Regions from separate parts of the Leifsonia sp. A12D58 genome, predicted to be linked through region 1. Evidence: riboswitches for the same ligand, from Rfam matches in the RefSeq annotation. Region 1 holds a riboswitch; the other holds the start of a gene.

Evidence for each region. Region 1 has a riboswitch for glycine ahead of gcvT (glycine cleavage system aminomethyltransferase GcvT). Riboswitches for the same ligand answer to the same signal wherever they lie in the genome.
Region 2: another riboswitch for glycine. It lies ahead of ACMT3I_RS12000 (L-serine ammonia-lyase); the one in region 1 lies ahead of gcvT (glycine cleavage system aminomethyltransferase GcvT).

Annotation. Positions count from the first base shown of each region.
Region 1 covers NZ_JBLJAT010000001.1:562,242-577,014, forward strand. The annotation lists gene ACMT3I_RS02730 (DUF222 domain-containing protein) at 1-302, shown strand, start outside; gene ACMT3I_RS02735 (N-formylglutamate amidohydrolase) at 325-1,467, opposite strand; glycine riboswitch at 1,600-1,696, shown strand; gene gcvT (glycine cleavage system aminomethyltransferase GcvT) at 1,875-3,107, shown strand; gene gcvH (glycine cleavage system protein GcvH) at 3,152-3,523, shown strand; gene gcvP (aminomethyl-transferring glycine dehydrogenase) at 3,593-6,559, shown strand; gene ACMT3I_RS02755 (CPBP family intramembrane glutamic endopeptidase) at 6,659-7,501, opposite strand; gene ACMT3I_RS02760 (peptide ABC transporter substrate-binding protein) at 7,845-9,461, shown strand; gene ACMT3I_RS02765 (ABC transporter permease) at 9,593-10,522, shown strand; gene ACMT3I_RS02770 (ABC transporter permease) at 10,512-11,462, shown strand; gene ACMT3I_RS02775 (dipeptide ABC transporter ATP-binding protein) at 11,459-13,210, shown strand; gene typA (translational GTPase TypA) at 13,457-14,773, shown strand, end outside.
Region 2 covers NZ_JBLJAT010000004.1:252,174-266,946, reverse strand. The annotation lists gene ACMT3I_RS12005 (hypothetical protein) at 2-301, shown strand; gene ACMT3I_RS12000 (L-serine ammonia-lyase) at 327-1,724, opposite strand; glycine riboswitch at 2,015-2,114, opposite strand; gene ACMT3I_RS11995 (MFS transporter) at 2,210-3,619, shown strand; gene ACMT3I_RS11990 (FadR/GntR family transcriptional regulator) at 3,701-4,384, shown strand; gene ACMT3I_RS11985 (ABC transporter substrate-binding protein) at 4,464-5,435, opposite strand; gene ACMT3I_RS11980 (ABC transporter permease) at 5,538-6,536, opposite strand; gene ACMT3I_RS11975 (sugar ABC transporter ATP-binding protein) at 6,533-8,053, opposite strand; gene ACMT3I_RS11970 (RbsD/FucU family protein) at 8,050-8,481, opposite strand; gene ACMT3I_RS11965 (amidohydrolase family protein) at 8,606-9,487, opposite strand; gene ACMT3I_RS11960 (aldo/keto reductase) at 9,484-10,440, opposite strand; gene ACMT3I_RS11955 (L-fuconate dehydratase) at 10,451-11,737, opposite strand; gene ACMT3I_RS11950 (fumarylacetoacetate hydrolase family protein) at 11,923-12,786, shown strand; gene ACMT3I_RS11945 (SDR family NAD(P)-dependent oxidoreductase) at 12,783-13,535, shown strand; gene ACMT3I_RS11940 (hypothetical protein) at 13,554-14,078, opposite strand; gene ACMT3I_RS11935 (ASCH domain-containing protein) at 14,166-14,576, shown strand; gene ACMT3I_RS11930 (LLM class flavin-dependent oxidoreductase) at 14,585-14,773, shown strand, end outside.

The DNA.
Region 1 (14,773 bases):
ACATCGACCACACGGTGGCTTTCAATGAAAACGGTGAAGAAGGCGAAACCAGTCTGGGCAATCTCGCCCATCTCTGCCCCAAACACCACACAGACAAACACGAAACAGGATGGAAAGTCACCCAAGATCCATCCGGTGACGGCACCCTGCACTGGACATCACCAACCGGCCGAAGGTACAGCACCGAGCCGGCCAATCAGATCGAATTTCCTGAGATCCAGGCGAAGGCGAAGACGAGGTCCACGCCCGAGCCCACGCCCGAGCCCACGCCGGTGACAGAGCAGATGCCTCCGCCGTTCTAGCAGTGGTCCAGGCTCCGACGCTCTACGCAGCTGCGTCGCGAAACAGATCCCACGATGCCTTGCACGCGTGAGCTATGCGATCGACGTGCTCAGCGTCTGGCGTGACCCATCCGCTACCCGGTTTCATCAGCGTTGCGGCGTTCGCCTCTCCCAGCAAAAATTCGCGCAGAAATTCGGCCTGCACAGCAGCGAGAATCAGCCCGACAGCGTCCGCCTGCGGTTGCAACTCCCTGAAGCGTGCACCGGCCTTGATGATCTCGTAGCTACCGAGATACGGCTTGTTCAACGCGACGTCATCGGGCAGGTCAACAGCGAAACCAGCGCGATGCGCATCGGCGAGTGAGCGGATGCGGTCGGGCTGCATCGTCACCGGTTGCGCGACTCCGGCCGCGTCCACACGCGGGTCACCGTCCGCGTCGCCGCGGTTTGACAGAGCGACGACGCGAGGGAGCCTGTCGGCCTCCGGCCTGTCAACGTTCACCGCGCCATCCGGTGTCGTCGTGTGGTTCATGGTGTCGTGGAACGAGAGCGTGGTGAACGTCGTGGTGCCAGAGAGCGCCGCGCCTTTGTCGGCTGCAGCCCCCAGTTTCGCCTCGACAAAGCGCTCGATGAGCGCATCCCTGGTGCTCTCGTACACGCCGAGTCCATGGGTCGCGACTTCGGTGAATGTATCGGCTAGGTCGTTCAGTTCAGCCTCGGAGTGCGGGATTTTCAGCAGCGGGTAGAACGAAAAGGTGACGGGTCGCACGGCGTCGACGCCGCTGAGGTCGGTGCGGACTCCGCGGCCGACGGCCTCGACCCGCGCGAACGCTTCGCCGAGCGTTGCCCGCAGGTCGGCGGGCTTCTCGCGGTTCGGATCTCTGATCATGCGGGGATGCGGGTTCTCCACATAGACGATGCGCGGATCGATCTCGGCCCAGCGCCGCACGATGGGACTTGTCGACTGATCGCTGAAGTCGAACTGCAACCGCCTGGTGAACTCCGGTGCAAGAAAGCGGGCGAGCTCGGCGGGAATCGCGGCGCCGGAGTGCGGGCAGCTGACGAGCACATCGGCCGTGCTTATCGCTTCATCGAGGCTGCGAGAATCTCGATCTTGGTAGAAGGTGAGGTCGTCCGGAGTGAACACGGTACCGGCTGGAATCAGCAGGGGAGTCGCATCGGTCATGCTCCGAAGGCTAACCACGCTGTCTGCTGGCGGCGAGGGCTGGAAGACAATCCCTGAGCGATGCATCCGGGTGTCGAACGAACCGAGTCCGGTGGCGCTAGGCTGGCTGCAGACAAGTGAATATAGGGCCAATAGGTCGATGCGGAAGAGCCAGTAGCGTCATCAAAGCTGGCACCGAAGGAGCAATCCTCCCCGATAATCTCTCAGGTACGTGTACCGCATTGAACTGGCCACTCTGAAAAGTGGATCTTGTGAACACATCGAGATCCCGCCCACGGTGAAAGTCACGACCTTCTGGTCGGACGAAGCTCTCAGGCCGGATGACAGAGGGGGAGTTCCCACGGGGCTCGATCGAGCCTCGGCGAATCTCGCCCGCCGGCATCGTCGGGCGACGTCCCGGAGAACTCATGACCTCGGCATCCGAAAAAACAACTGTCGCACCTGACGCTGTCGCACCTGACGCTGTCGCACCTGACGCTGTCGCACCAGACGCGCAGCGCCTCTCGCCACTGAACGACGCCCACGTGGCCGCAGGCGCCAGCTTCACCGACTTCGCCGGCTGGCAGATGCCGGTGCGTTACACCAGCGACCTCGCCGAGCACCACGCCGTGCGCACCTCAGCCGGCCTCTTCGATCTGTCACACATGGCAGAGATCATGGTCGAGGGCCCGGATGCCGCCGCCTACCTCGACTACGCCCTCGCCGGCAAGATCTCGGCGGTCGCACTCGGCCAGGCCAAGTACAGCCTGCTGCTGAACGAGGCCGGCGGCATCGTCGACGACCTCGTCGTCTACCGTCTGGCGGATGACAGGTTCCTCGTTGTCGCTAATGCCGGCAACCGCTTCCCCGCCGCCGAGGCGCTGATCGCTCGCGCAGCCGGCTTCGAGGTGAGCGTCACCGACCAGAGCGACGATGTTGCGCTGATCGCCGTACAAGGACCGAACTCCCGCGCCATCCTCGAGGCCACAGCCCGCCTCACCGATTTCGGCATTCCGCTCTCCGAGCTCAAGTACTACTGGTCGACTCCCGCAACCTTCACCGGACTTCCCGTGCTCGTCGCCCGGACCGGCTACACCGGCGAAGACGGCTTCGAGCTCTACATCCAGGCGGATGCCGCTGCCTCGCTCTGGGACGCCATCGTCGTCGCCGGCACTGCGCACGACCTCGTACCCGCCGGACTCGCCAGCCGCGACACGCTTCGACTCGAAGCCGGTATGCCGCTGTACGGCCACGAACTCGGCCTCGACACGTACCCCGCCCAGGCCGGCCTCGGCCGCGTCGTCGCCCTGGCCAAGGAGAGCGACTTCGTCGGTCGAGCAGCGAGTGAAACCGGTCCGGCAGCGGATGCCCGAGTGCTCGTCGGCCTCGTGTCAACGGGTAAGCGCGCCGGTCGCGCCGACTATGCAGTCTTCGCCAGCGCAGACCCAGTAGCCGCTGATACGGCAGACGCAGCAACATCCACTGAGCCCGTCGGCATCATCACCAGCGGTGCGCTCTCGCCGACACTCGGGCATCCGGTCATGATGGCCTACGTCAACCCCGACCTGGCCGAGATCGGCACCGAACTCTTCGTCGACGTGCGCGGAACCCGCATCCCGGCATCCGTCACGAAGCTCCCGTTCTACAAGCGCCAGAAGTAATTCGCGCACTCACTCACGCTCACACCCACCCCGCAGAGGAAACTATGACTGACAAGACCGAACTCAAGTACACAGCAGAGCACGAGTGGCTGCGCATCGATGGTGACGTCGCCACCGTTGGCATCACTGCCTATGCGGCAGACAAGCTCGGAGATGTCGTCTTCGTCGAGCTGCCCACGGTCGGTGCAGGCGTCACCAGCGGAACCGTCGTCGGCGAGATCGAATCCACCAAGTCGGTCGGCGAACTTTTCGCTCCCGTCAACGGCACGGTCACCGAGATCAACGATGCAGTCGTCGGTAACCCCGAGCTCGTCAACAGCGACCCCTTCGGCGAAGGCTGGCTCATCAAGGTGTCGTTCACCGAGCTGCCGACGCTGCTCAGCTACGACGAGTACACCGCGCTCGTCGGCGAGTAACACCAGCCGCAAGCATCCATCACCCTCACAACAGGTTCGACACCAGGAACGCGCAGGTTCAGTTCACTCATGTCTCAGGCTTTTGCAGGACGTCACATCGGTACGGATTCCGACGCCCAATCACAGATGCTCGCGGTACTCGGCTATGACTCGGTCGAGTCACTCGTCGATGCTGCCGTCCCCGCGTCGATCCACGTCGACCAGTTCCGCGTCGAGGGAGACAGCACGCTGCCGCCCGCAGCGACCGAGCGTGAGGCGATCACCGAACTTCGCGCGCTTGCCGGTCGCAACACGGTGAAGCGCTCGATGATCGGTCTCGGTTACTACGACACCATTACGCCGGCCGTGATCAAGCGCAACGTGCTCGAGAACCCGAGCTGGTACACGGCATACACGCCGTACCAGCCCGAGATCTCGCAGGGCCGGCTTGAGGCGCTGATCAACTTCCAGACGATGATCACCGACCTCACCGGACTCGCAACGGCCAACGCTTCGATGCTCGATGAGGGCACAGCGGTCGTTGAGGGCATGATGCTCACCAGGCGCGCATCCAAGCTCACCTCGAACCGTTTCATCGTCGACGCCGACGCACTGCCGCAGACCAAGGCACTGCTGGCCAATCGAGCGGATGCCGTCGGCATCGAACTCGTCGAGGTCGACCTCGCGGCATTGGTCGAGGCCAACGCTGACAACCCCGAGAATAACGTTGCAGATGCTCACGCCGAGCTGGGTGAGCACTTCGGAATCTTCATCCAGTACCCGGGCGCATCAGGCCGCATCTGGAACCCGCAGGCCGTCATCGCCGCGACCCAGGCGCAAGGTGGCCTCGCCGTCGTCGCCGCCGACCTGCTTGCACTTACCCTCATCGCGTCACCCGGCGATCTCGGAGCGGATGTCGCCGTCGGCACCAGCCAGCGCTTCGGTGTTCCGATGGGCTTCGGTGGCCCGCACGCCGGCTACATGGCCGTGCGCAAGGGACTCGAGCGTCAGCTTCCCGGTCGCCTCGTCGGTGTGAGTGTCGACGCAGCAGGCCACCCCGCATACCGCCTGTCACTGCAGGTGCGCGAGCAGCACATCCGTCGCGATAAGGCGACATCCAACATCTGCACAGCTCAGGTGCTTCTGGCCGTCATGGCCGGAATGTACGCGGTCTACCACGGTCCGGCCGGCCTGAAGGCGATCGCAACCGAGGTACACGAGAGCGCGAGCGAGCTCGTCGCCGCGCTGACGGCATCCGGTGTGAACGTCATTAACGACAGCTACTTCGACACCGTACGTGTGTCGGTTCCCGGCCGTGCAGCAGAGATCGTCGCTCGGGCGGCGAACGACGGCATCAACCTGTACCTCGTTGATGCCGACACCGTCGGAGCGTCGGTCGACGAAACCACCACCCGTTCAGACCTCACCAGGGTCGTCGGCGCATTCGGTGGTCGCAACGCCTTCGGCGCCGTCGACTTCGACGCGCTTGCCCCCGCTGCTTCGGCAAACGCGGCAAGCAGCCTGCCGACAGACCTGGCTCGCACCAGCGAGTACCTCACGCACGCGGTGTTCAACACTCACCGCTCAGAGACAAGCATGATGCGCTACCTCAAGCGCCTCGCTGACTACGACTACGCACTCGACCGCGGCATGATTCCGCTCGGCTCCTGCACGATGAAGCTGAACGCTGCGACCGAGATGGAAGCCGTCACCTGGCCCGAATTCGGTGGCATCCACCCGTTCGCTCCCAAGGATGACGTTGCCGGCTACCTCGAACTGGTCAACCAGCTCGAGACCTGGCTGACGGATGTCACGGGCTACGCGTCTGTCTCACTGCAGCCGAACGCGGGCAGCCAGGGTGAGCTCGCCGGGCTCCTCGCCATCCGCGGCTACCACCTCGCCCAGGGCGACACGCACCGTACCGTCTGCCTGATTCCCTCGAGCGCGCACGGCACAAACGCTGCTTCGGCTGTGCTGGCCGGCATGCGCGTCGTCGTCGTCGCCTGCGACGAGCTCGGCAACGTCGATCTCGATGACCTGCGCGCGAAGATTGCTGAGCATGCCGAGAACCTCGCCGCGCTCATGATCACGTACCCGTCGACGCACGGTGTCTACGAGCACGAGGTTCCAGCAATCACGAAGGCCGTGCACGATGCCGGCGGCCAGGTTTACGTTGATGGCGCCAACCTCAACGCCCTGCTCGGCTTCGCCCGTTTCGGTGACTTCGGCGGCGACGTCTCGCACTTGAACCTCCACAAGACGTTCTGCATCCCGCACGGTGGTGGCGGCCCCGGCGTCGGTCCGGTCGCAGCACAGGCACACCTCGCGCCGTTCCTGCCAGGCCACCCGCTCGCACAGTCGAGCGAGCACTACCTGCTCGACGCTGCTCAGGCTGGCAACACCGTTGAGCACCGCGGCGGACCCGTGTCGGCAGCACCGTACGGCAGCCCGAGCATTCTGCCGATCTCGTGGGCGTACATCCGCATGATGGGAGCCGACGGCCTCAAGAAGGCGACGGCATCCGCTGTGCTCGCGGCGAACTACGTGGCCAAGCGTCTGTCTGAGCACTTCCCGGTGCTCTACGCGGGCGACAACGGACTCGTCGCTCACGAGTGCATCCTCGATGTGCGCCCGCTCACCGAGGCAACCGGAATCACCGTCGACGACGTGGCCAAGCGCCTCATCGACTACGGCTTCCACGCGCCGACGATGAGCTTCCCTGTCGCAGGCACTTTGATGGTCGAGCCCACCGAGAGCGAAGACCTCGGCGAGATCGATCGCTTCATCGACGCGATGATCGCGATCAAGGCCGAAGCGGATGCCGTCGCAGCCGGCACCTGGCCAGCCGACGACAACCCGCTCCGCAATGCACCGCACACCGCGCAGTCGGTAATCGAGGGGGAGTGGACACACGACTACACCCGCGAAACAGCGGTCTATCCCGTGCGTGCGCAAATCCGAGGCAAGTACTGGCCCCCGGTGCGTCGCATCGACCAGGCCTATGGAGACCGCAACCTGGTCTGTGCCTGCCCGCCGCCCGAGGCCTTCGAGAGCTAGCCTCCTCTGGAGCTAGCCCTACGCCCCGAAAACACGCGCGCGAAATCGGAGTTGTGGTCGTTCTCAGGTGCTGAGAACCGCCACAACTCCGATTTCGCGTTAATTCGTGGGGGCGGGGGAGGGCGTGAGGGTGGGGGTCGGGGTGGGGAGCACAGAGGGCGCCAGGAGGTCTGGCCACCAGGCCAGCGCTAGTGGATAGCCGACGAACGACGCGATATCCAGAATCCAGTGCGCGATCACGAGGGGCATCGTTCGGCCCCAACGGGTGTAGCACCAACCGAATACGATCCCCATGGCAACGTTGCCGAAGAACGGCCCGATGCCCTGGTACAGGTGATAGCTCCCGCGCAGTATCGCCGAGCTGATGATGATGTTCCAGCGCGACCAGCCGAGTTCGGCTAGCCGGGTGAACAGGTAGCCGACAACGATCAACTCTTCGCTGAGTGCCGAACGAAGTGCAGAGAAGATCAGGATCGGAATCGTCCACCAGAAACTGTCAAGCGGGGCAGGGACGACTGCGACAGTGAAGCCGAGTGCTCGCCCGACCAAATACAGGGCAAGGCCAGGAATTCCGATGATGACGAGCAGTCCAATACCGCGCTTCAGATCTGTGCCCGGTTGCGTGAAATCGAAGCCGAGTCGCGTGAACGAGCTCTGGCCGGGTCGCCACAAAAGATAGAGCACCAGGGCGACAGGGAAGAGAGCGAAGAAGATGCCCAGGAACTGGTACGTGAAGTCGAGCCACTCGCGGGGCGACTGCGATCCATTGAGCGTGGCCGACTGGTCGGCGAGGGCAACCTTCGACGTGAGCTTGGCAATGATCGACACGATCGAATAGACAGCGGATGCCCCGAGCGAGAGCCCGAGCACAATCACGATCTCCAAGCGCAGCTGGATTCGTCTGCCTCGAGAGATCGGCAGCGCTGCCGCCGCGTCGCTCACTTCGCAACTCCGGCGAGAATGAGCGCGGCACCAGCGGTTCTATAGATGGAGCGGGATGCGAGCAAGGCAGACATGCGTCCAATCATGCCAGCCGGTTGAGCGACCCGTGGGTGGCGGACTTATCACATTCACGACACGGAACGCGCCAAATTGTTCATCTGAGGCCGATTTAGCGCACTTATCTTGTGTAATTGGCAAAGAATCCTCAATCACGTTACTTCTATGTAACGTTTCTCTCCTCAATTTGGTGCATGCACTGGTGCAGTTTTAGTCTCGTGTGTATCTGGCGTGTCGGCTTGGTCACAAACCGTGCTGCTTCGCTCCGTTTTGCACAGGAGGAAAATTGAAAATCAAGAAGCTTGGCATCACAGCCATTGCTTTGGCTTCAGTGGGAGCGCTCACGCTCTCCGGCTGCGCCAGCGACAGCAAGTCGACTGAATCGGCTGGAGACACTTCAGCCATCATCAGCACGAACGGTTCAGAGCCACAGAACCCGTTGCTTCCCGCCAACACCACTGAGACCGGCGGCGGAAAGATCGTCACGTCCCTCTTTGCTGGTCTGGTTTCGTACACGTCCACCGGTGACATCGAGAACGAGGTCGCTAAGTCGATCGAATCCGATGACGCTCAGAACTGGACTGTCACGCTGAACGACGGCTGGACGTTCACGAACGACGAGCCCGTCACCGCGAACTCGTTCGTCGACGCATGGAACTACGCAGCACTGGCCAGCAACGCCCAGGGTGGTTCGTACTTCTTCGACGACATCGTCGGCTACTCGGCTGAAGCCGACTCAGAGCTCACCGGCCTCAAGGTCGTTGACGACACCACGTTCACCGTTGAACTGGCCGCTCCCGAGGCCGACTGGCCTCTGCGTCTCGGCTACTCGGCATACATGCCGCTTCCCGAAGCCGGCCTTGCCGACATGGAAGCCTTCGGCGAGAACCCGATCGGAAACGGCCCGTACATGCTGGCCTCCGAAGACGCGTGGGAGCACGACGTCAAGATCGACCTCGTCACTAACCCTGACTACGATGGCGTTCGCAAGCCCGCCAACGGTGGACTGAGCATCGTCTTCTACGCATCGCAGGATGCCGCATACGCCGACGTTCAGGGTGGAAACCTTGACGTTCTCGACGCCGTTCCGGACTCCGCGTTCGAAACCTACGAGGATGAATTCGGTGACCGTTCGGTCAACCAGGCTGCTGCGATCTTCCAGGGATTCAACATCCCGGGCTACCTCGAGCACTTCGGCACCGACGAAGAAGGCGCACTGCGCCGTCACGCCATCTCGATGTCGATCAACCGCGACGAGATCACGGATGTCATCTTCCAGGGCACTCGTACCCCGGCCACCGACTTCACGTCGCCGGTTATCGCTGGTCACTCTGACAGCCTCAAGGGTGCAGAGTTCCTCGAGTACAACCCGACCGAAGCCAAGAAGCTCTGGGCTGAAGCCGATGCAATCTCCCCGTACACCGGCACGTTCGACATCGCGTACAACTCCGATGGTGGACACCAGGCCTGGGTTGACGCAGTCACCAACAGCATCTCCAACACGCTCGGCATCACTGCCGTTGGCAAGCCGTACCCCACGTTCGCCGCAGCACTTGACGACCGTGAGCAGAAGAAGCTGACCGGCGCAACGCGTGCAGGATGGCAGGGTGACTACCCGTCGCTCTTCAACTTCCTTGCCCCGCTGTACCAGACCGGTGCTGGCAGCAACTACGAGGAATACAGCAGCCCTGAGTTCGACAAGCTGCTCAAGGAAGGTGCAACTGCAACGTCTGTTGAAGACGCGACCTCCAAGTTCCAGGAAGCACAGGAAGTGCTGCTCGCTGACATGGCGACAGTGCCGCTCTGGTACGCAAACGTCAACGGTGTGTGGGCCGACACGGTCGACAACGTCGTGTTCGGCTGGGACTCAGTTCCGCTCTACACGCAGATCACCAAGGGCTAGTCTTACCCGCTAACCCAGCTCTCTAAAAATCGCCCTGCTGTCCGAGGCGTTTTCAACCTCGGACAGCAGGGCGACTATGCTACTTCAGTGATTGTGATCCCAATGCTCCTTCTAGCCCACGGAGGATGCTGATGCTCTGGTATACAGGCAAACGTATTCTTCAGATGATTCCCGTTTTCTTCGGCGCAACATTCTTGATTTATTTCATGGTGTTCTCGCTTCCGGGTGACCCGATTGCCGCCCTGTACGGCGATCACCCACCCGCCCCCAATGTGGTCGAAGCAGTACGGGCCCAGTACAACCTCGACAAGCCATTCATCGTTCAGTACCTGCTGTACATCGGCGGACTGTTCCAGGGCGACTTGGGCACGACCTACTCTGGTCGTCCGGTTGCAGACGTCATGGCATCCGCTTTCCCGATCACGCTTCGCCTGGCTACACTCGCCCTCTTCTTCGAGGCAGTCGCCGGTATCACCGTCGGCCTCATCGCGGGTCTTCGCAAGGGCAAGTTCTTCGACGCGAGTGCACTCGTCGTGAGCCTTCTGCTCATCTCGGTGCCGACATTCGTCATCGGCTTCGTTCTGCAGCTCGTCTTCGGTGTGCAGCTCGGTTGGGCCAGAACGACGGTGAGTGGAGATGCTCCATACAGCGAATTGGTACTGCCGGCCATCGTGCTCGCTTCAGTGTCATTCGCCTACATCGTGCGACTCACCAGGGCCAGCGTTGCTGACAACCTCAACGCTGACTTCGTCAGGACTGCAACGGCCAAGGGTCTGAGTCGTCGTCGCGTTGTTCAGGTTCACGTTCTGCGCAACTCGCTGGTTCCCGTCGTCACGTTCCTGGGCGTCGACCTTGGTTCTCTCATGGTCGGAGCGATCGTGACAGAGGGAATCTTCAACATCAACGGTGTAGGTGGGACCGTCTACCGTGCAGTCAAACTCGGCGAGGGCCCCACAGTCGTGTCCTTCATCGCTGTGATGGTCATCATCTTCGTGGTGGCCAACCTGCTCGTCGACCTGCTCTACGCTCTGCTCGACCCGAGGATCCGTTATGCGAAATAGAAATACCCAACTCCAGGAGCACTACGTCGCTCCTCTGGAGGAGACCCCGATCGTAGCCATCGATCGTCTGGATGAGTCGGAGAAGGCGCGCAGTACCTGGGCAGACGCCTGGGACTCCATGCGTCGTCGCCCGACATTCTGGATCTCGTCGGTTTTGATCTTGCTCATCATCATCGTTGCTGCCTTCCCTGGCCTGTTCACTTCGGTTTCGCCGAACCTGAACTGCCAGCTGGCGAACAGCAACGGCGGGCCTGTTGCCGGTCACCCGCTCGGCTTCACCCGTCAGGGCTGTGACGTGTACTCACGGATCATCTTCGGTGCGCAGGCTTCTGTCACCGTCGGTCTGCTCGCAACACTGTTGGTCACGATCACAGGCGTCATCGTCGGTGCACTTGCCGGCTACTACGGTGGAGCACTTGACTCCATCGTGTCGCGCGTAGGCGACATCTTCTTCGCGATCCCCACCGTCCTCGGTGCAATCGTCCTGATGTCGGTTCTCCCCGAGCGCACTCCCGTCACAGTGGCACTTGTGCTGTCGATATTCGCGTGGCCTCAGATCGCTCGTATTATGCGTGGCGCTGTGATGTCTGCGCGTAACTCTGACTACGTGATGGCGTCGACTGCCCTGGGTGTGTCGAAGTTCCGAATCCTGCTTCGTCACGTCGTTCCCAACTCGATTGCTCCGGTCATCGTGGTTGCGACGATCTCGCTCGGAACGTTCATCGTTGCTGAGGCGACGCTGTCGTTCCTGGGTATTGGTCTGCCGCCGAGCGTCATGTCCTGGGGTAACGATATTTCCCAGGCGCAGACGTCAATCAGGACCAACCCGCAGGTACTGCTGCTTCCGTCTGCAGCGTTGTCGCTGACCGTCCTCTCCTTCCTTATGCTCGGAGACGTCGTTCGCGATGCTCTCGACCCGACAGCGAGGGCACGCCGATGAGCCAGCTTGTAACCGAACCAGCACCCCAGAGCAAGGATGTGACCGAACAGCCACTCCTGCAGATCCGCAACCTCGAGGTCGGTTTCCGCACCCAGCGTGGCCTGGTGCCCGCCGTGCGCGGCGTTGACCTGACTCTCTACGCCGGCCAGACACTGGCCATCGTCGGCGAGTCTGGTTCTGGCAAGACGACCACCGCGCAATCGGTAATCGACCTGCTGCCAGGTACCGGACAGGTAACCGGCGGAGAGATTCTCTTCGAGGGTCGCGATCTCACGAAGCTGTCGCAGAGAGAGATCACTGATGTCCGTGGCCGCCTGATCGGCTACGTTCCGCAGGACCCGATGTCGAACCTGAACCCGGTGTGGAACATCGGTTTCCAGGTCGAAGAGGCGATCAAGGCCAACAATGTCGCCCAGGGCAAGGAAGCGCGTAAGCGCACCATCCAGGTTCTGCAGGAAGCCGGTCTGAGCGACGCGGCAGAACGACTCAAGCAGTACCCGCACCAGTTCTCCGGTGGCATGCGCCAGCGCGTACTGATCGGTATCGGCCTGTCGTCACGTCCGAAGCTGCTGATCGCCGACGAGCCGACATCTGCTCTCGACGTGACGGTGCAGCGTCAGATCCTTGACCACCTGGGAACCCTCACCCGCGACTATGGCACCTCAGTGCTGTTCATTACGCACGACCTGGGCCTTGCGGCCGAGCGTGCAGAGCAGCTTGTTGTCATGTACAAGGGCAAGGTCGTTGAATCCGGTCCGTCACAGGAGATCCTGGCCAACCCGCAGCACCCGTACACGCAGCGTCTGGTCTCGGCTGCGCCGAGCCTCGCGTCGCGACGCATCCAGTCGAAGAAGCACGCGGGTGAAGACAGCGGAAGCCACATCTTCGCCGGCGGCTCACTCGATGAGACGCTGATCGCACGCGCTGTCGAGCGCGAAGAGGCTGCACCGGCCAAGGACCTCATCTCAGTTGAGAACGTGTCCAAGGTTTACCGCATCCGTCAGGGTGGCTTCAAGAGCACTGAACTGCGTGCAGTCGACGATGTGTCGTTTGGCATTCAGCGCGGCACGACGATGGCCCTCGTGGGCGAATCAGGCTCTGGCAAGTCGACTGTCGCCAAGCTGATGCTTCAGCTTGAAGACATCACGACGGGACGCATCGAAATTGATGGTCAGAACGTGGCCGGACTCAAGGGCGCCGAGCTGCTGAAGTTCCGTCGCAGGGTTCAGCCGGTGTTCCAGGACCCGTATGGTTCGCTCGACCCGCAGTACAGCGTCGGCAACACGATCGCTGAGCCGCTGCTTGCCCACGGCGTTGGAACGGCCAGGGAGCGCCAGGCGCGCGTTCTCGAGTTGCTCGACCAGGTATCACTGCCTGCGGCAACGAGGTACCGCTACCCCAGCGAACTCTCGGGCGGACAGCGTCAGCGCATCGCCGTTGCGCGTGCACTGGCTTTGAAGCCGGATGTACTGGTGCTCGACGAGGCAGTGTCAGCACTCGACGTGTTGGTTCAGGGCCAGATCCTCAACCTGCTCACCGAACTGCAGACCGAGCTTGGTCTGACCTACCTCTTCATCACGCACGACCTCGCGGTTGTGCGCCTGATTGCAGACAACGTCTGCGTCATGAAGAAGGGCAAGATCATTGAGTCGGCTACGACCGATGAGGTCTTTGACAACCCGCGTGAGAGCTACACACAGGAGCTCCTCGCGGCGATTCCCGGTGGAGACTTCGTCTTCGGGCGCTAAACAGTACGAGTTGAATCACTAGCTGGCCGGCACCTCCTTATTGGTGCCGGTACATAAGAATCGGGATGGCGCCAGCAGGCGTCATCCCGATTCTGTTTGCGCCATGAGTGCGGCTACTATGTCTCCGCGCAAATGCACAGATTGAGTGCGGTAAGATATTCCGTTGGGTCAATCTCTGGCCAACATTCCATTCTTCGTCGCATGCGACATTTTTGCGGCAGCCATTCTTTTGTAAGGATTTCTTCTATGGCGATTGCCACGCGCAATAATCTTCGAAACGTAGCTATTGTTGCCCACGTTGACCACGGTAAGACCACGCTGGTCGACGCCATGCTCAACCAGACAAACTCTTTCGCGGACCACTCGCACGTCGATGAGCGCGCCATGGACTCGAACGAGCTCGAGCGCGAAAAGGGCATCACGATCCTCGCCAAGAACACGGCGATCTCGTACAAGGGCAAGCACGCCACCGATGGCCCCATCACCATCAACGTGATCGACACCCCAGGCCACGCCGACTTCGGTGGCGAGGTCGAGCGCGGCCTGTCAATGGTTGACGGCGTTGTTCTGCTGGTTGACGCCAGTGAGGGACCGCTCCCGCAGACCCGCTTCGTGCTCCGCAAGGCACTCGAGGCCAAGCTTCCCGTCATCCTGCTGGTCAACAAGACCGACCGTCCCGACGCTCGCATCGACGAGGTCGTTGCTGAGAGCCAGGACCTCCTCCTCGGTCTTGCCAGCGACATGGCAGACGACGTTCCCGACCTCGACCTCGACGCGATCCTCGACGTTCCCGTCGTATACGCATCCGGTCGTAACGGTGCAGCCAGCCTCACCAAGCCCGAGAACGGCACCCTGCCAGACAACGATGACCTTGAGCCGCTCTTCGAAGCGATCCTCGAGCACATCCCGGCTCCCGTCTATGACGACGAGCACCCGCTGCAGGCCTGGGTCACCAACCTTGACTCCTCGCCGTTCCTCGGCCGCCTCGCACTGCTCCGCGTCTTCCAGGGCACGATCAAGAAGGGTCAGACCGTCGCGTGGATCAAGCACGATGGTTCAGTGCACAACGTGCGCGTGACCGAGCTCATGATCACCAAGGCTCTCGACCGCTACCCGGCCGAGAGCGCTGGCCCCGGTGACATCGTCGCCGTAGCCGGATTCCCCGACATCACCATCGGTGAGACGCTGGCCGACCCGGACGACCCCCGTCCGCTGCCGACCATCACGGTTGACGACCCGGCCATCTCGATGACCATCGGAACCAACACCTCGCCGCTCATCGGCAAGGTCAAGGGCCACAAGCTCACCGCTCGTATGGTCAAGGACCGCCTCGACAAGGAGCTCGTCGGTAACGTCTCGCTCAAGGTCGTTGACATCGGACGCCCGGATGCCTGGGAAGTCCAGGGCCGTGGCGAGCTCGCTCTTGCCATCCTGGTCGAGCAGATGCGTCGCGAGGGCTTTGAGCTCACCGTCGGCAAGCCGCAGGTAGTTGTCAAGAAGATCGACGGCAAGGTTCACGAGCCGTTCGAGCACCTGACCATCGACGCTCCTGAAGAGTACCTC
Region 2 (14,773 bases), on a different contig from region 1:
TATGAATGACTCCGAGTCTGCAGCCGCCGAATCTGCCTCACCCCGTCGACGATTGACGTGGTTGATGGCGCTCGGCGGCATCGGCCTGCTTGCGATACTCGTCGGTCTCACGCTGATGGTGACCGCTACAGGCGGCACTCCTTCATTCGGCTGGTACGCGTATTCACCACTCGCCGAGGCAGTCTTTACCCCGGTCTACTTTCTGGCGACGCCGCAGGGCCAGACCGGACTACTCATGGGCGTCGTCGGCCTGGCCGTCGTTACATTCAGCGCCGGCTGGGCACTCGGCGCGCGCCGCTAGAACACCGCACCACGCTGCTACTCGGTCAGCACTCCACCACGTTGACGGCGAGGCCGCCCAGCGCGGTCTCCTTGTACTTCGAGCTCATGTCCTTGCCGGTCTCGCGCATCGTCACGATGACCTCGTCGAGCGACACGCGGTGCGTGCCGTCGCCCCAGAGCGCCATTTTCGCCGCATTGATTGCCTTGCCGGCCGCGATGGCGTTGCGCTCGATGCACGGGATCTGCACGAGGCCACCGATCGGGTCGCAGGTGAGGCCCAGGTTGTGCTCCATGGCGATCTCGGCCGCGTTCTCGACCTGCTCGGGTGTTCCGCCGAGTATTTCGGCCAGCCCGGCAGCGGCCATCGACGATGCAGAACCGACCTCGCCCTGGCAGCCGACCTCTGCGCCGGATATCGACGCCTGCTCCTTATAAAGGACTCCGACAGCACCTGCCGCGAGCAGGAACCGCACGACAGCTTCGTCCTTCACCTCCTGGCTGGCGGTGTCCATGCCCGGCGCATAGTGCGTCGCGTAGAACATGACAGCGGGGATGATGCCGGCCGCGCCGTTCGTCGGCGCCGTGACGACCCGACCACCGGATGCGTTCTCCTCGTTGACGGCGAGCGCCACCAGATTGACCCACTCCTGCCAGTACTTCGGATCCCGATCGGGGTCCTCGACCAGCAGGCGCTGATACCAACCCGGAGCGCGGCGACGCACGTTCAGTCCGCCTGGCAGCGTGCCGCTGCGCGCGATGCTTGAGTTCTTGCACTCCTCCATCACGTCCCTGATGTGCAGCAGCCCCGAGGCGACTTCCGATTCAGTGCGAGTGGCCAGCTCATTGCGCAGCATCACACCGCTGAAGTTCAGCCCCTCGCTAGTGCAGTGCGCCAGCAGTTCGGCCGCGGTGCGGAACGGCAGCGGAAGCTCCTGTTTGGAGGCAGCCAACTGCTCGGCCGCGGTCTGTTCCTCGCCCTCACGCACGATGAAGCCACCACCCACCGAGAAGAAGGTGGCTTGGTGCAGCACCTCACCGGCGGCATCCGTCACCTCAAATTTCATTCCGTTCGTGTGCCTGGCAAGCACCGTGAGCGGATGCAGGATCATGTCGGCCTCGACATACGGCAGCGAGCGGATGCCGGCCAGCACGATCGCGCCATCGGCTGCCATCCTGGCGAGGCATGCCTCCACCTCGTCAGGCAGGATCAGTTCTGGATGCCGACCTTCAAGGCCGAGGAGCACAGCGGTCATTGTGCCGTGCCCCCGACCGGTGGCGGCCAGTGATCCGTAGAGGTCGACGCGCAGCCCAGCGGCATTGTCGGCGTGGCCGAGAGTGGCCAGTTCGCCGGCGAATACTGCAGCGGCCCTCATCGGTCCAACAGTGTGCGAACTCGAGGGTCCGATTCCAACCGAAAACAGGTCGAATACTCCAACAGCCATCGTCTCCTCCTTCTTTAGGTGTACGACGGCGCCAGCGCGCGGGCAACGGCGGCGCAGCTCTGTGCGCTGCAACAGAGGGGTGCACTGCGACAGATATGCGTGCGGGATAAGAGAGGTACGTGAGGGGTCATGAGGAACTCCGGATGTCAGGCCTGACGCGCAAGCGCGCAGTAGTCGGTGTGTTCCTCCCCGCTCTGTATCGGACCTGAGAGTTTCCGCGTGCGGCCTGGCTGGGCGACGCTTGCACCGTCGGTGGGCCACGGCAATTGCCTGACCACTTTTCAGAGTTGCCTCCCGCTGCGGTACAGGGGCCTGAGAGATTCCTGGGGAGGAGTTGCTCCTACGGCGCCTGCCGGGATTACTGCGGCAGAACTCTCCCGCAGCGGATCGATGGCGTATGAAATTGTGAGTTGTCCACACCATACCTGAGTTGACTCAGTGCTCGCCTGTCCTCATTGTTTACCTGTCGCCACTAGCCTGATCACATGAATGACCACTCGAAGCCGGAGCGCACTGATGCGCCCCGCAACTTCCCGCCGGCCCACCTGACTCCGCCGGACGGCGCAGCGGCCACAATCGGGGTCGACACGGCTCAGGTTGACGCCGTGAGCAACCAGACGGCTCGCAAGGGCCGCATCGTGGCGTGGAGCCTCTGGGACTGGGGCGGCGCGGCGTTCAACGCTGTCGTGACGACGTTCGTTTTCACCGTGTATCTCACCGGCGAAGCTTTCGGTGGCGAAGCGTATGTGTCAAGCCAGCTGGGCTGGGCACTGGCCGGCGCTGGGCTCATCGTTGCTGCGCTCGCACCGATCACCGGGCAACGCTCCGATGTCTCGGGCCGCCGTAAATTCTGGCTCGCCGTCAACACCTATATCGTCGTCGCTGCAACCGCGCTGATGTTCTTCGTCGAGCCCTCACCAAGCTTCCTCTGGCTCGGGCTGCTCCTGCTTGTGGTCGGCACAGTCTTCTTTGAGTTCGCCTCGGTGAACTACAACGCCATGCTCGTGAATGTTTCGACCCCGCGCTCAATCGGCAAGGTGAGCGGATTCGGCTGGTCGATGGGCTACTTCGGCGGCATCGTGCTGCTGCTCATCGTGTACTTCGGCTTCATCCATCCCGACGTCGGCCTGTTCGGCGTCACCGGCGAGAACGGCCTCGACGTGCGCGTCGCCATGCTTGTCTCTGCTGTCTGGTTCGGTCTCTTCGCACTGCCTGTGCTGCTCGCCGTGCCTGAGTACCATGCTCCGGCCAAGGTCGCACGGGCGAAGGTCGGCTTCTTCGCCTCATACGCGCGCCTCGGCCGCGACATCGCAGCACTGTGGAAGACAAGTCGCCAGACGGTGTTCTTCCTGATCGCCAGTGCGGTGTTTCGCGACGGGCTTGCCGGTGTCTTCGCATTCGGTGGAATTCTGGCCGCTGGCACCTTCGGCTTCAGCCCCGGCGAGGTCATCATCTTCGCCATCGCAGCCAACGTCGTTGCCGGTGTCGCCACCGTCACGATCGGTCTGCTCGACGACAAGATCGGCCCGAAGCCGGTCATCGTCGCCTCGCTCATCGGTCTCATCATCTGCGGGTCAGCGGTCTTCTTCCTGCACGACGGTGGCCAGATCATCTTCTGGACCTTCGGCCTCGCGCTCTGCCTCTTCGTCGGCCCGGCCCAGTCGGCCAGCCGTTCGTTCCTCGCCAGGGTCATCCCTGCCGGGCGCGAGGGCGAGGTGTTCGGCCTCTACGCCACGACGGGCAAGGCCGCGACATTCCTGGCCCCGACGGCCTTCGCGCTGTTCGTCACCTTCGGTGGCGCGCAGTACTGGGGCATCCTCGGCATCGTCGTGGTCATCGCTCTCGGCCTCGCGCTGCTGATCCCGGTCAAGTCGAAGCAGGAGCAAATCCGCTAGGCGCGCCTCCCCTGGCCGAGACGGTGGTTCATGGCCGTTTTACGGAGTCCAGCCGGCGCCCCACAAAGGTAGGATCTTTGCATGGCCGTCACCGACGAAGCGATCCTCAAGATCAAAGACATGATCCTCTCCGGCGCACTCGGCCCTGGGGACCGGCTGCCTCCCGAAAAGGAATTGAGCGAACGGCTCGGACTCTCTCGCAGCTCGATGCGCGAAGCAGTCAAGGCCCTCGAGGTCATCCGTGTTCTCGATGTGCGACGCGGTGACGGTACGTATGTCACCAGCCTCGAGCCTCGCCTGCTGCTTGAAGCGATGTCATTCGTCGTCGACCTGCACGACGACTCGTCGATCCTCGAACTCTTTGCGGTGCGCCGCATCCTGGAGCCCGCCGCCGTGGCGCTGGCCGCAAGCCATGTCACCCCGGAGGATGTGCAGAAACTGCGTGCACAGATCGAATCGGTCAACGACGAGACCAGCGTCGAAGGCCTCGTCGCGCACGACCTCGAGTTCCATGGCGCGATCGTCGCCACCTCAGGCAACTCATACCTGTCGAGCCTGATTGATTCGCTGTCGAGCAATACAGTGCGGGCACGCATCTGGCGCGGTCTCACTCAGGCAAACTCGGTCGAGCGCACACTCGATGAGCACAAGGCAATAGTGGATGCGCTGGAGCGCGGGGACGCCGGCTTGGCTCAGGCGCTCACGACAGTGCACATCTCCGGTGTCGAGCAGTGGCTGCGCGACGCCGCACGGGCATCCGCGTAGGGCGCTGGCCGACCAACTGCACCAACACGAAAGCGCCGGGATCGATATCGATCCCGGCGCTTCGTTATGCGGCTGCTGATTATTCGTAGATGACAGCCTTGATCTTGTCGCTGTCAATGTTGGTCTTGTCGTACCAGAAGAAGCCCGTGTCGATGGTCTTTGCGACCTTCTCGCCGTTGATCGCTGCGACTGCTGCCTTGACGGTTTCGTAGCCGATGCCGACCGGGTTCTGCGTGATCGCGCCGGCCATCAGACCGTCGTTGATCGCGTCGATCTGGGCCTTGCCCGAGTCGAAGCCGACGATGGTGAGCTTGCCGGTGAGGTCGAGTTCCTTGACCGCCTGCACGACGCCGATGGCCGAACCCTCGTTGCTTCCGTAGATGCCCTTGAGGCCCGGGTTGGAGGCGATGATCGCCTTGGCGAGGTCAGCCGACTTGGCCTGGTCTCCTGCGCCGTACTGCACGTCAACGATCTCGATCTTCGGCTCGTTCTTCTCCATGTATTCGACGAAGCCGTCGCGACGGTCAACACCGGTGACTGAAGTCTGATCGTGCACAACGAGTGCGACCTGGCCCTCGTGGCCGATCAGGTCGGCCATCTGCTTGGCCGCTTCGGCCGCCGCTGCCTTGTTATCGGTCGATGCAGTGGTGACGGGGATGTCGCTGTCGACGCCGGAGTCGAAGGCGATCACCGGGATGTTGGAGTCCTTCGCCTGCTGCAGCAGCGGGCCTGCAGCCTGACTGTCGAGTGCAGCGAAGCCGATGGCTGCTGGCTGCTTGTCGAGTGCCGTCTGCAGCATCTGGATCTGCTGGTCGACATCCGCTTCGGTGTCTGGACCTTCGAAGCTGATGGTGACGTCGAACTCTTCAGCAGCCTGCTCGGCACCCTGCTTGACTGCCTGCCAGAACTGGTGCTGGAAGCCCTTCGACACGATGGCGATGTACGGCTTATCGCCTGAAGCGCCTGCGGTTCCGGAATCCGCTGCACAGCCGGAGAGGGCGGCGGCAACGGCTGTGATGCCCACCATCGCTGTAATCAGTCTCTTGTTCATGGGGTACAAACTCCTTCGTTCGATCACTCAAATTGCATGGAAATGTGGGAGGTGCGTGGAGGTGCAGGGTGAAGCGGTGGTGACCCAGGCAGCGACGCTGCGCTAGTTTCCGCGGCGTCGAAGGATGTCGAGGTAAACAGCGAGCAGGATGACGCAGCCAACCGCCACCGACTGCCACTCCTGGGGGATCGACATGATGCGCAGTCCGTTGGTGAGCACGGCCATGATCAGGGCGCCGATGACGGTTCCGACGATCGATCCCTTGCCGCCGGCCAGCGACGTGCCACCGATGACGACTGCGGCGATGGCTTCGAGCTCAAGGCCCATGCCGCCGGTGGGCTGTGCCGAGCTGAGTCGCGAGGCGGCCAGCACGCCGGCGACACCCACGAACACCCCGGAGACCGTGTAGATGACGATCTTCCACTTGTTTACGTTGACGCCTGAGAGCGCAGTTGCGGCTTCGTTGCTGCCGATGGAGTAGGTGTAACGCCCAAAGATCGTGCGTGAGAGCAGCACTGCGGCGATCACGATCATCAGGATGAAGATGGCGACACCGAGCGGAAAACGCATGCCGGGGATGATCGACAGGTTCATGATCGACTGGAAGTCGGGGGTGTCCTTGAAGTAGATCGGCTTGGTTCCGCTGATCACCAAAGCCAGTCCTGCCGCAACCAGCATCATGGCCAGCGTTGCGATGAACGGCGGGATCTTGAGGATGGCGACGTTGACGCCATTGACGAATCCGATCAGCGCACCGAATGCGACTGCACCGAGCACGCCGGCCCAAATCGGCCAACCCCAGTAGGTAAGGAAGACGCCGGCCATCACACCACACAGGATCATGCCGGTACCGATGGAGAGGTCGATGCCACCGGTGATGATCACGAATGTGGTGCCGAGCGCCAGGATTCCGGTCACCGTCGCGGCCACCAGGATGCTGGTGATGTTGGAGGTGGTGAAGAAGTGCGGGCTCGCAATCGAGAAGAAGATCACGATGACGATGAGGCTCGCGAACGCCAACAGCTGCTGCAGTTGCCCGCGGAGCCTGCCGATGATGCGAGGCGTGGAGAGGGGCGCTGCGCCGGATGTGATGGAGGTCATGCGTTTACCGTTCCTTCGGAGCTCATTCGAGTCGCGTAATCCATGATGTTTTCCTGGGTCGCGTCAGCATTGTCGAGAATCGTGGTGAGGCGGCCCTCGCACATCACCGCAATGCGGTGCGACATACGAAGCACCTCTGGCAGCTCGGAGGAGATCATGATGATCGCCTTGCCCGCAGCGGCCAGCGAGTCAAGCAGCGCATAAATTTCGTCTTTGGCGCCCACATCGATTCCGCGGGTCGGTTCGTCGAAGATCAAGACGTCGCAGTCTTTGACCAGCCACTTGGCGATGACGACCTTCTGCTGGTTGCCCCCTGAGAGGTTCTTGACCAGCTGGCCAGTTGACGGCGTCTTGATCGACAGCGCAGACACATACTCGGAGGCCGTTGACTGGATCGCCGCATTCTTCATGAAACCGAATGGCGCCGTGAATTTTGGCAGCGAGCTCAGCACGATGTTCTCTTTCACATCACGCTCAAGCAGGACGCCGAGCGCCTTGCGGTCTTCCGACAGGTAGCCGATGCCGAGCCCGGCCGCTATCGCCGGGTTACCGATCTGCACGGTGCGACCGTTCAACGCGATAGTGCCGCCCGACTTGGGGTCAGCCCCGACGATCGCTCTGGCGACCTCGGTGCGACCGGCCCCCATGAGGCCCGCAAAACCCAGGATCTCGCCGCGGCGGAGGTCGAAGCTCACGTCGTCGAGCAGGTGTTTGGTGCTGAGTCCTGTGACCGACAGAACGACCTCACCCACGGCATCCGTCGCGCTCGGTCGTGCCTCGCCGGTGATCTCGCGGCCGACCATGAGCGAGATGACCTCACTCATCGGGGTCGCCTGCGCATCAACGGTGTCGATGTACTGGCCGTCACGCAGCACGGTGATGCGGTCAGCGATCGCGCGCAGCTCGTCCATCCGGTGCGAGATGTAGATGACGCCGGTGTCCGGTCCGGTGAAACGACGGATCAGCTCGAACAGCGTCTCGACTTCGGCATCGTTCAGAGCTGCGGTGGGCTCATCCATGATCAGCACCTTGGCGTTGAATGAGAGCGCCTTGGCGATCTCGACCATCTGCTGCCTGGCAACTGTCAGCTCGCCCACGCTCTGACGCGGGTCGAGGGCGAGCCCGAGGCGATCGAAGAGCTCCTGCGCCTTGGCGTTCAGCTCGCGCTCGCTGAGAAAAAAGCCGCCGATGCGCGGCTCTCGGCCGATGAAGATGTTCTGTGCCACGGTCAGGTCGTTCGCCAGGTTGAACTCCTGGTGGATGATGCTGATGCCCAGCTCTTGCGCATGGCGAGGGTTCTCGATGTTCAGCTTCTCGCCGTTGAGAAAGAACTCGCCCTCGTCTGGCGTGTAGATGCCGGAGAGCAGCTTCATCAGGGTCGACTTGCCCGCACCGTTCTCGCCCACGAGGGCAAGCACTTCGTCGTGCCTCAGGTCGAGGCGCACGTCCTGCAGCGCCTTCACTCCCGGAAAGCTCTTGCTTGCTCCGATGATCTCAAGCAACGCCCCGGCGGTCATTCGGCGGCCCGTGCGTTGTCGTGACCGACGACGCCCTTTCGGAGCAGCGCGTTGCCGTACTTGCGCGTCTCACCGGTTCGCACGATCAGGTAAGCGGATGCCGCCACCTCGTAGTACGAGAACCTGTCGACGAACCGCACATCACCCGATGTCGCGCCGGCAGCTGCGATAAGTTCGTGCTGCACGCCCAGTACCTCGCCATCGGCACTCGTCATGAGATCGAGCCCTGGAGCATCATCGAGCGGAATGACGGTACGGATCGCGGCGAGCACCTGTGGCGTGCTGAGCATCGGCAGGTCGACAACGCGACTGCCGAGTCGGTGCGCCGGGAAGTGCGCATCGGCGATGACGACGGCGTCGGAGTGACCCATGGCATCCAGATGGAGCAGTAGCTCACCCGTTAAGATCGGATGTATGCCGTGTAGCAATGGGGTCTCTCTTCCTTGAGATGAAGCGTCTTGGTCATACTAGGTATGGCTGATCAGGTGTGTCAATCGCATACGGGTCGTGCTTCGTAACGGTTATACATCAGATCTCTGCGGCCTGCTTATGCTAAGGCAGCTGATAGGTCTCGGTTGCTGTCTGCGCCAGGATGCTGTGCTGCTCTGTGGGGCTGAGTTCGCCGATGAGCTCGCTCACCACTCGCCACGTGGGCGAGTAACCGCCGGCGGTAACGGAGATCGGCCAGTCGCCGCCGTACAGGAGTCTGCCGGGACCGAAGGCCTCAAGCGCCACATCCCACACCGTTCGGAGCGCGTCGGCGTTGAACGGTGCGTGAACGGTGTGCAGCCCGGAGACCTTGGCGACGACATTGGGCTGCGCGGCCAGTCGGCGAAACTGTGTGTCCCACGCCGAGAGTGCGTCGGTGCCACGGGGCGGCTTACCGAGATGGTCGAGAACAATCGTCAGGTGCGGCAGCGCCTCGGCCAGGGCGACCGTCGCGCCGAGGTGGCGCGGCCAGGCATCCGGTACGTCGAAGGCGACACCCCTGGCGGCCAGCAACGCGAGCGATTGGCGCACAGCGGGCAGCGACAGAAAGTCATCGCGGGGGTCGTCGTGCACCAGGTGTCGCACGCCGACGAATGCCGGATGCTGCTGCCAACGATCAAGCGCGGCCTCGGCAGCAGCGGGATCGTCGAGCGGCACCCAACCCACCACGCCGGCTACCCACGGCTGGGCGGATGCCACGTCGAGCAGGTGCTCGGTGTCGGCCAGGGTGTCGTCAGCCTGCACCAGGATCGCCGAGTCAATGCCAGCGGCATCAAGCTCAACTTTGGCCTGCCCTGGGGTGAAGTCTGCGTAGAGCGCGCCGAGCTCGGGCGTCAGCCAGGAATAGTCGCCGAGCTGCCTGTTCCAGAGGTGCAGGTGTGCGTCAATGCGCGGGCCCGCCACCATCCGGCCAGATACGTCAACGCCTGACTCCGGGTTCGTCATGCGGGAATGAGCCCTCTCTCGGCCAGCGCAGCCCACAGTTCCTCTGGCACGCTCTCTCGCATCCGCTCGGCGTTCTGCGTGATCTGCTCAGGCCGGCTGCCGCCGACGACGACCGTACGCACCGACGCGTTCCGTAGCGTGTACTGCAGCGCAGCCGTCGGCAGCGACACGTCAAACTCGTGGCAGACGACGGCAATGGCCTGCACGCGCCGAAGCAGGTCTGCAGGCACGCTGCCGTACTCGTAGCGGGCATCCGCTCCCGGATTGTCGGTAGCGAGCAGGCCGGAGTTGAACACCGAGGCGTTGACGATACCCACCCCGCGTGCCGCGCAGGCCGGGATGACGTCTGCCAGCGCCGGCTGCTCGGCGAGCGTGTATCTGCCGGCGACCATGAGCAGGTCGACGAGGCCAGTGTTCACCGAAGCGAGCAGTGCCTCTGTCGTCATCGATCCGACACCGATCGCGTCGACGACCCCCTCGTCGCGCAGGGCGGCGAGGGCCGGAATGCCCTCGTTGATGCCCTTGTCCAGGTCGTAGCGTTCAGGGTCGTGCAGAAACAGGATGTCGAACCGGTCGAGACCCATGCGCTCACACGACTCATCGACGCTCCGGCGGATGCCGTCGGCCGAGGCATCCCAGACTCGCTTTACATCGGCGGGCACCACGAAACTGTTGTCGAGGTCGAGGGTGCCTGCGCCGTCGGGGTTCGGGCGCAGCAGACGGCCGACCTTGGTGGAGACGAGGTACTCGTCACGCGGCTTGGTCGCGAGAAATGCACCGAGTCGGCGTTCAGAGAGCCCGAGGCCGTAGTGCGGCGCGGTGTCGAAGTAGCGCACACCGGCGTCCCAGGCGGCGTGCAGGATGTCGCTCGCCGCGTCATCCGTCATCTCGCGGTACATGTTGCCGAGGTTCGCGGCGCCGTAGCCCAGGCGCGGGAACGTGAGCTCTGGCATCTCCGGAAGCTCAGGCACCGACGGCGAATTCGTACTCGGCGCGGCTGGCCGCGAGCATCTCTGTACCTGCGCCCGGCGCGGTGGGTGCCTGGTATGCCCCGCTTTGCATGACGACGGGGGTGACGAAGTGCTCGTGCAGGTGGTCGACGAACTCGATCACGCGCCCCTCATTACTGCCTGAAACGGCGACGAAATCGAACATTGACAGATGCTGCACGGCCTCGCACAGGCCGACGCCACCGGCGTGCGGGCACACCGGCACGCCGAATTTGGCGGCCAGAAGCAGGATAGCGATGTTCTCGTTCACGCCGCCGACGCGCGTGGCGTCGATCTGCAGTACCTGGAGCGCATCGGCCTGCAGAAACTGCTTGAACATCACGCGATTGGCCATGTGTTCACCGGTGGCCACCCTGATCGGGGCGACGCCGCGGGCAATGGCCGCGTGAGCGAGCAGGTCATCGGGGTTGGTGGGTTCTTCAATCCAGGCCACGTCGAACTGTGCGAGGTGGCTCATCCACTCGATTGCCTCGTCAACGCCCCAGCGCTGGTTCGCGTCTGTGCCGATCGCAATGTCGGGTCCGACGACTTCGCGGGCAAGCCGCATGCGGCGGATGTCGTCTTCGAGGTTGCCGCCCACCTTGAGCTTGATCATGCCGAAGCCCTGCTCGACGGCTTCCCTGGCCAGGCGCGCCAGCTTCTCGTCGCTGTAACCGAGCCAGCCGGGAGTCGTCGTGTACGCCGGGTAGCCGGAGGCCAGCAGCTGCGCTTCGCGCTCGGCACGGCCGGGCTCTGCTGCGCGCAGGATCTGGAGGGCGTCCTCTGGGGTAATGGCATCGGTAAGGTAGCGGAAGTCGACGAGCTCGACGAGTTCTTCGGGGCTCATCCGGCCGAGCAGCTGCCAGAGCGGCAGGCCGGCGCGCTTGGCCTTCAGGTCCCAGAGCGCGTTCACCACGGCGCCGATGGCCATGTGCATGACGCCCTTTTCCGGGCCGAGCCATCGCAGCTGCGAATCCCAGACGAATTCGCGCCAGGTCGCGCCCATGTTGGCCAGAAGCTCTTCGGCATTGCGGCCAACGACATAGTCGGCCAGCGCCTGGATGGCAGCGACCTGCACGTCGTTACCGCGCCCGATCGTGAACACGAAGCCGTGCCCCTCAAGGTCGTCGGCGGCATCCGTGACGATGCGCACGTACGCGGCCGAATAGTCGGGGTCGAGGTTCATTGCATCAGAACCGTCAAGCGACGTCGATGTCGGAAAACGGATGTCGCTGGTCTCCAGCGCGATGACAGTGCTCACAGTTGGTTCTCGCTCACGGGGTCGTCTCACTCACAGGGTTTGCTGCTTGCTTGGGCACCCTGAGCCTAAACATCGGATGTATAGGATGTCAATTATCAGTACATGACCCGTCTCGCGCCTGAAACGACGTTTGGCGAGGATATAGTTCTGATGTTCCGGCAGCTAACCGCAGAAAGAGTCAACGAATGAAATTCGCACGCCTCGGTCCGATCGGCCAGGAGTCCCCCGCCGTTCTGGTGAACGACACCTACTTCGACATCTCGGCAATCACCGCCGATATCACCGGTGAATTCCTGGCATCCACTAGGCCGGATGCCGTGCGTGCCGCCATCGAGGCCGGCTCGCTGCCCGCGATCGAGAACGCCGACGCGCTGCGCATCGGCGCCCCGATCGTGCGCCCGAGCGCCGTCATCTGCATCGGTATGAACTACGCGGCGCACGCCGCCGAATCCGGCTCCCTGCCGCCCGAGATCCCGATCATGTTCTTGAAAACGCCGAACACGGTCGTCGGACCGAACGACTCGGTCGAGATTCCCCGCGGCAGCACGAAGACCGACTGGGAGGTGGAGCTCGGTGTGGTGATCAGCAAGCGGGCCTCATATCTCGACTCCCCCGACGACAGCATCAACCACATCGCCGGCTTTGTCACGGCGAACGACGTGTCGGAGCGCGACTTCCAGATGGCCGTCTCCGGCGGCCAGTGGTCGAAGGGCAAGTGCGCTCCCGGCTTCAACCCGACAGGCCCCTGGCTCGTCACGCCCGACGAGGTCGACTACCAGAACCTGTCGCTGAAGAGCCGGGTCAACGGTGAGATCCGCCAGGACTCGACGACCGCAGACCAGATCTTCGACGTGAACTTCGTGATCTGGCATCTCAGTCAGTACCTCGCTCTTGAGCCTGGTGACCTGGTGCTCACCGGTACCCCGGAGGGCGTCGCGCTCTCGGGACGCTTCCCCTACCTCTCCGCAGGCGACGTCTGTGAGATCGAAATCGAAGGCCTCGGCGTCCAGCGCCAGGAATTCACCGCGTACGAAGGAGTACACAAATGAGCCAGGAGTTCGAGAACCTCGTTGCCGTCGTGACCGGCGGAGCATCCGGAATCGGTGCAGCCATCGCCCAGCGCCTGCACGAGGGTGGCGCCTCCGTTGCCGTGCTCGACCTGCAGCCTGACGGAGCGGATGCCGCCCACTTCGCCGTGCAGGCGAACGTGGCTGACACCGCATCGGTGCGCGCCGCAATCGCTGCGGTCGGCGAGAAGTTCGGTCGCATCGACATCGTGATCAACAACGCCGGCATCGGTGCGCAGGGCTCGATCGCCGACAACGACGATGACGAGTGGGCACGCGTGCTCAACATCAACGTCACCGGCATCGCCCGAGTGACCACCGCCGCGCTGCCCTGGCTGCAGAAGTCGCCATCGGCTGCGATCGTGAACACATCGTCGATCGCTGCGACCGCGGGCCTGCCGCAGCGTGCGCTGTACACGGCATCCAAGGGCGCGGTGCTCTCACTCACCCGCGCGATGGCCGCCGATCACCTGCGTGAAGGCATCCGGGTCAATTGCGTGAACCCCGGTACAGCAGACACCCCGTGGGTCGGTCGCCTGCTCTCGAGTGCAGCGGATCCCGCCGCCGAGCGTGCAGCGCTCAACGCGCGTCAGCCGCACGGCCGGCTGGTAACAGCAGGCGAGGTTGCTGACGCTGTCGCCTACCTGGCCAACCCGCGCTCAGGGTCGACAACCGGCACCTCGATCGCCGTCGACGGTGGCATGCAGAACCTGCGCCTGCGCCCGGAGTAGTTCGGCCGCGGGGGCGGGTCAGCTGATGCGGACGGCCTCGTTGTGTTCGATGAGGGTGAAGGTGACGCCGTCATCCTCAGACACCCAGCCGTCCCAGTTATACGAGTCGTCGGTGATCGAGGTGAAGTTCCACCTGATCGCCTTGCCGTCGGTGCGGGTTCCATCCTGACGGATGCCGTGCCGGTACGGCGTGGCGATCAGGTGCGAGAACTCGCCCGTCGTCGGCGCAAAGTAGCTGACCCGCCAGACACCGGCGTGCGCGTCGTACACCCGCACCGCGGTGGCGACGGTTTCGAACCCAGACGGATGCGTCTCGCTCGCGATCACTTCGACATCCTGAACCGCTCGACCGTCGAGAATGAAGTCGACGATCCAGGTGAAATCACGTTCGGTCCACTCGCCCGTTTCTTCGTTCAAACGGGAACCCTTGGCCGCCCAACTACCGACAAGTTGCCCGAATCGGTGCATGCGCCCGGGGTAGTCGGGAGTGGGGCCTGAGGCGATGAGCGCCTCAGCAAGTGGGAATTGTCGAGCCGCGGTCATGGTCTGATTTTACCGGGGACCATGTTGCATGCGTATTAAGTGACGTAATTCGGTGCTTCTGATGGGCTCTCCCCTAGGGTGCTGTCTATGAGCTTCCCTACTGTTGACGGACTCCGCACCATGGAGCTCGGCCTCGCCGGCTCCTCCCGCGCGCACCTCAATGACCTCGTCATCAATGGTCAGAAGCGCGCAACGGCTGGACTACTGAGTGAATACGCCGAAGAGAACGAACCATGGGAGCAGGTCGGCGAGCGCCTCGTGCTCGTAGACGACGACATGAACGTGCTCGGCACAATCGAGATCACCCGCGTCGAGCCGACGACCTTCGGCGAGGTCACCTGGGAGTTCGCGCAGGCCGAAGCCGAAGGCATGGCGGATGTCGCTGCCTGGCAGGAGCAGCACCACGAGTTCTGGGCGCGCACCGGAGAGAGTGTCGCCGACGACACCGGTGTGCTCTGCATCTACTTCGACCTGCTGCCGCAGCCAGAAAGCGATTGACCCAGCCCATGAACAACATCCTCGATCGTCGCATCGGAGTTCTCCTGCCCCGCGATCTGCCAGCCGCCCACATCATCCCGTTCGCGGAGAAGGCCGAGCAGCTGGGCTTCGATGAACTGTGGATCGTTGAAGACTGCTTCTTCCGCGGCGGGATCGCGCAGGCCGCTGTGGTGCTGGCCTCGACGGCGAGCATCCAT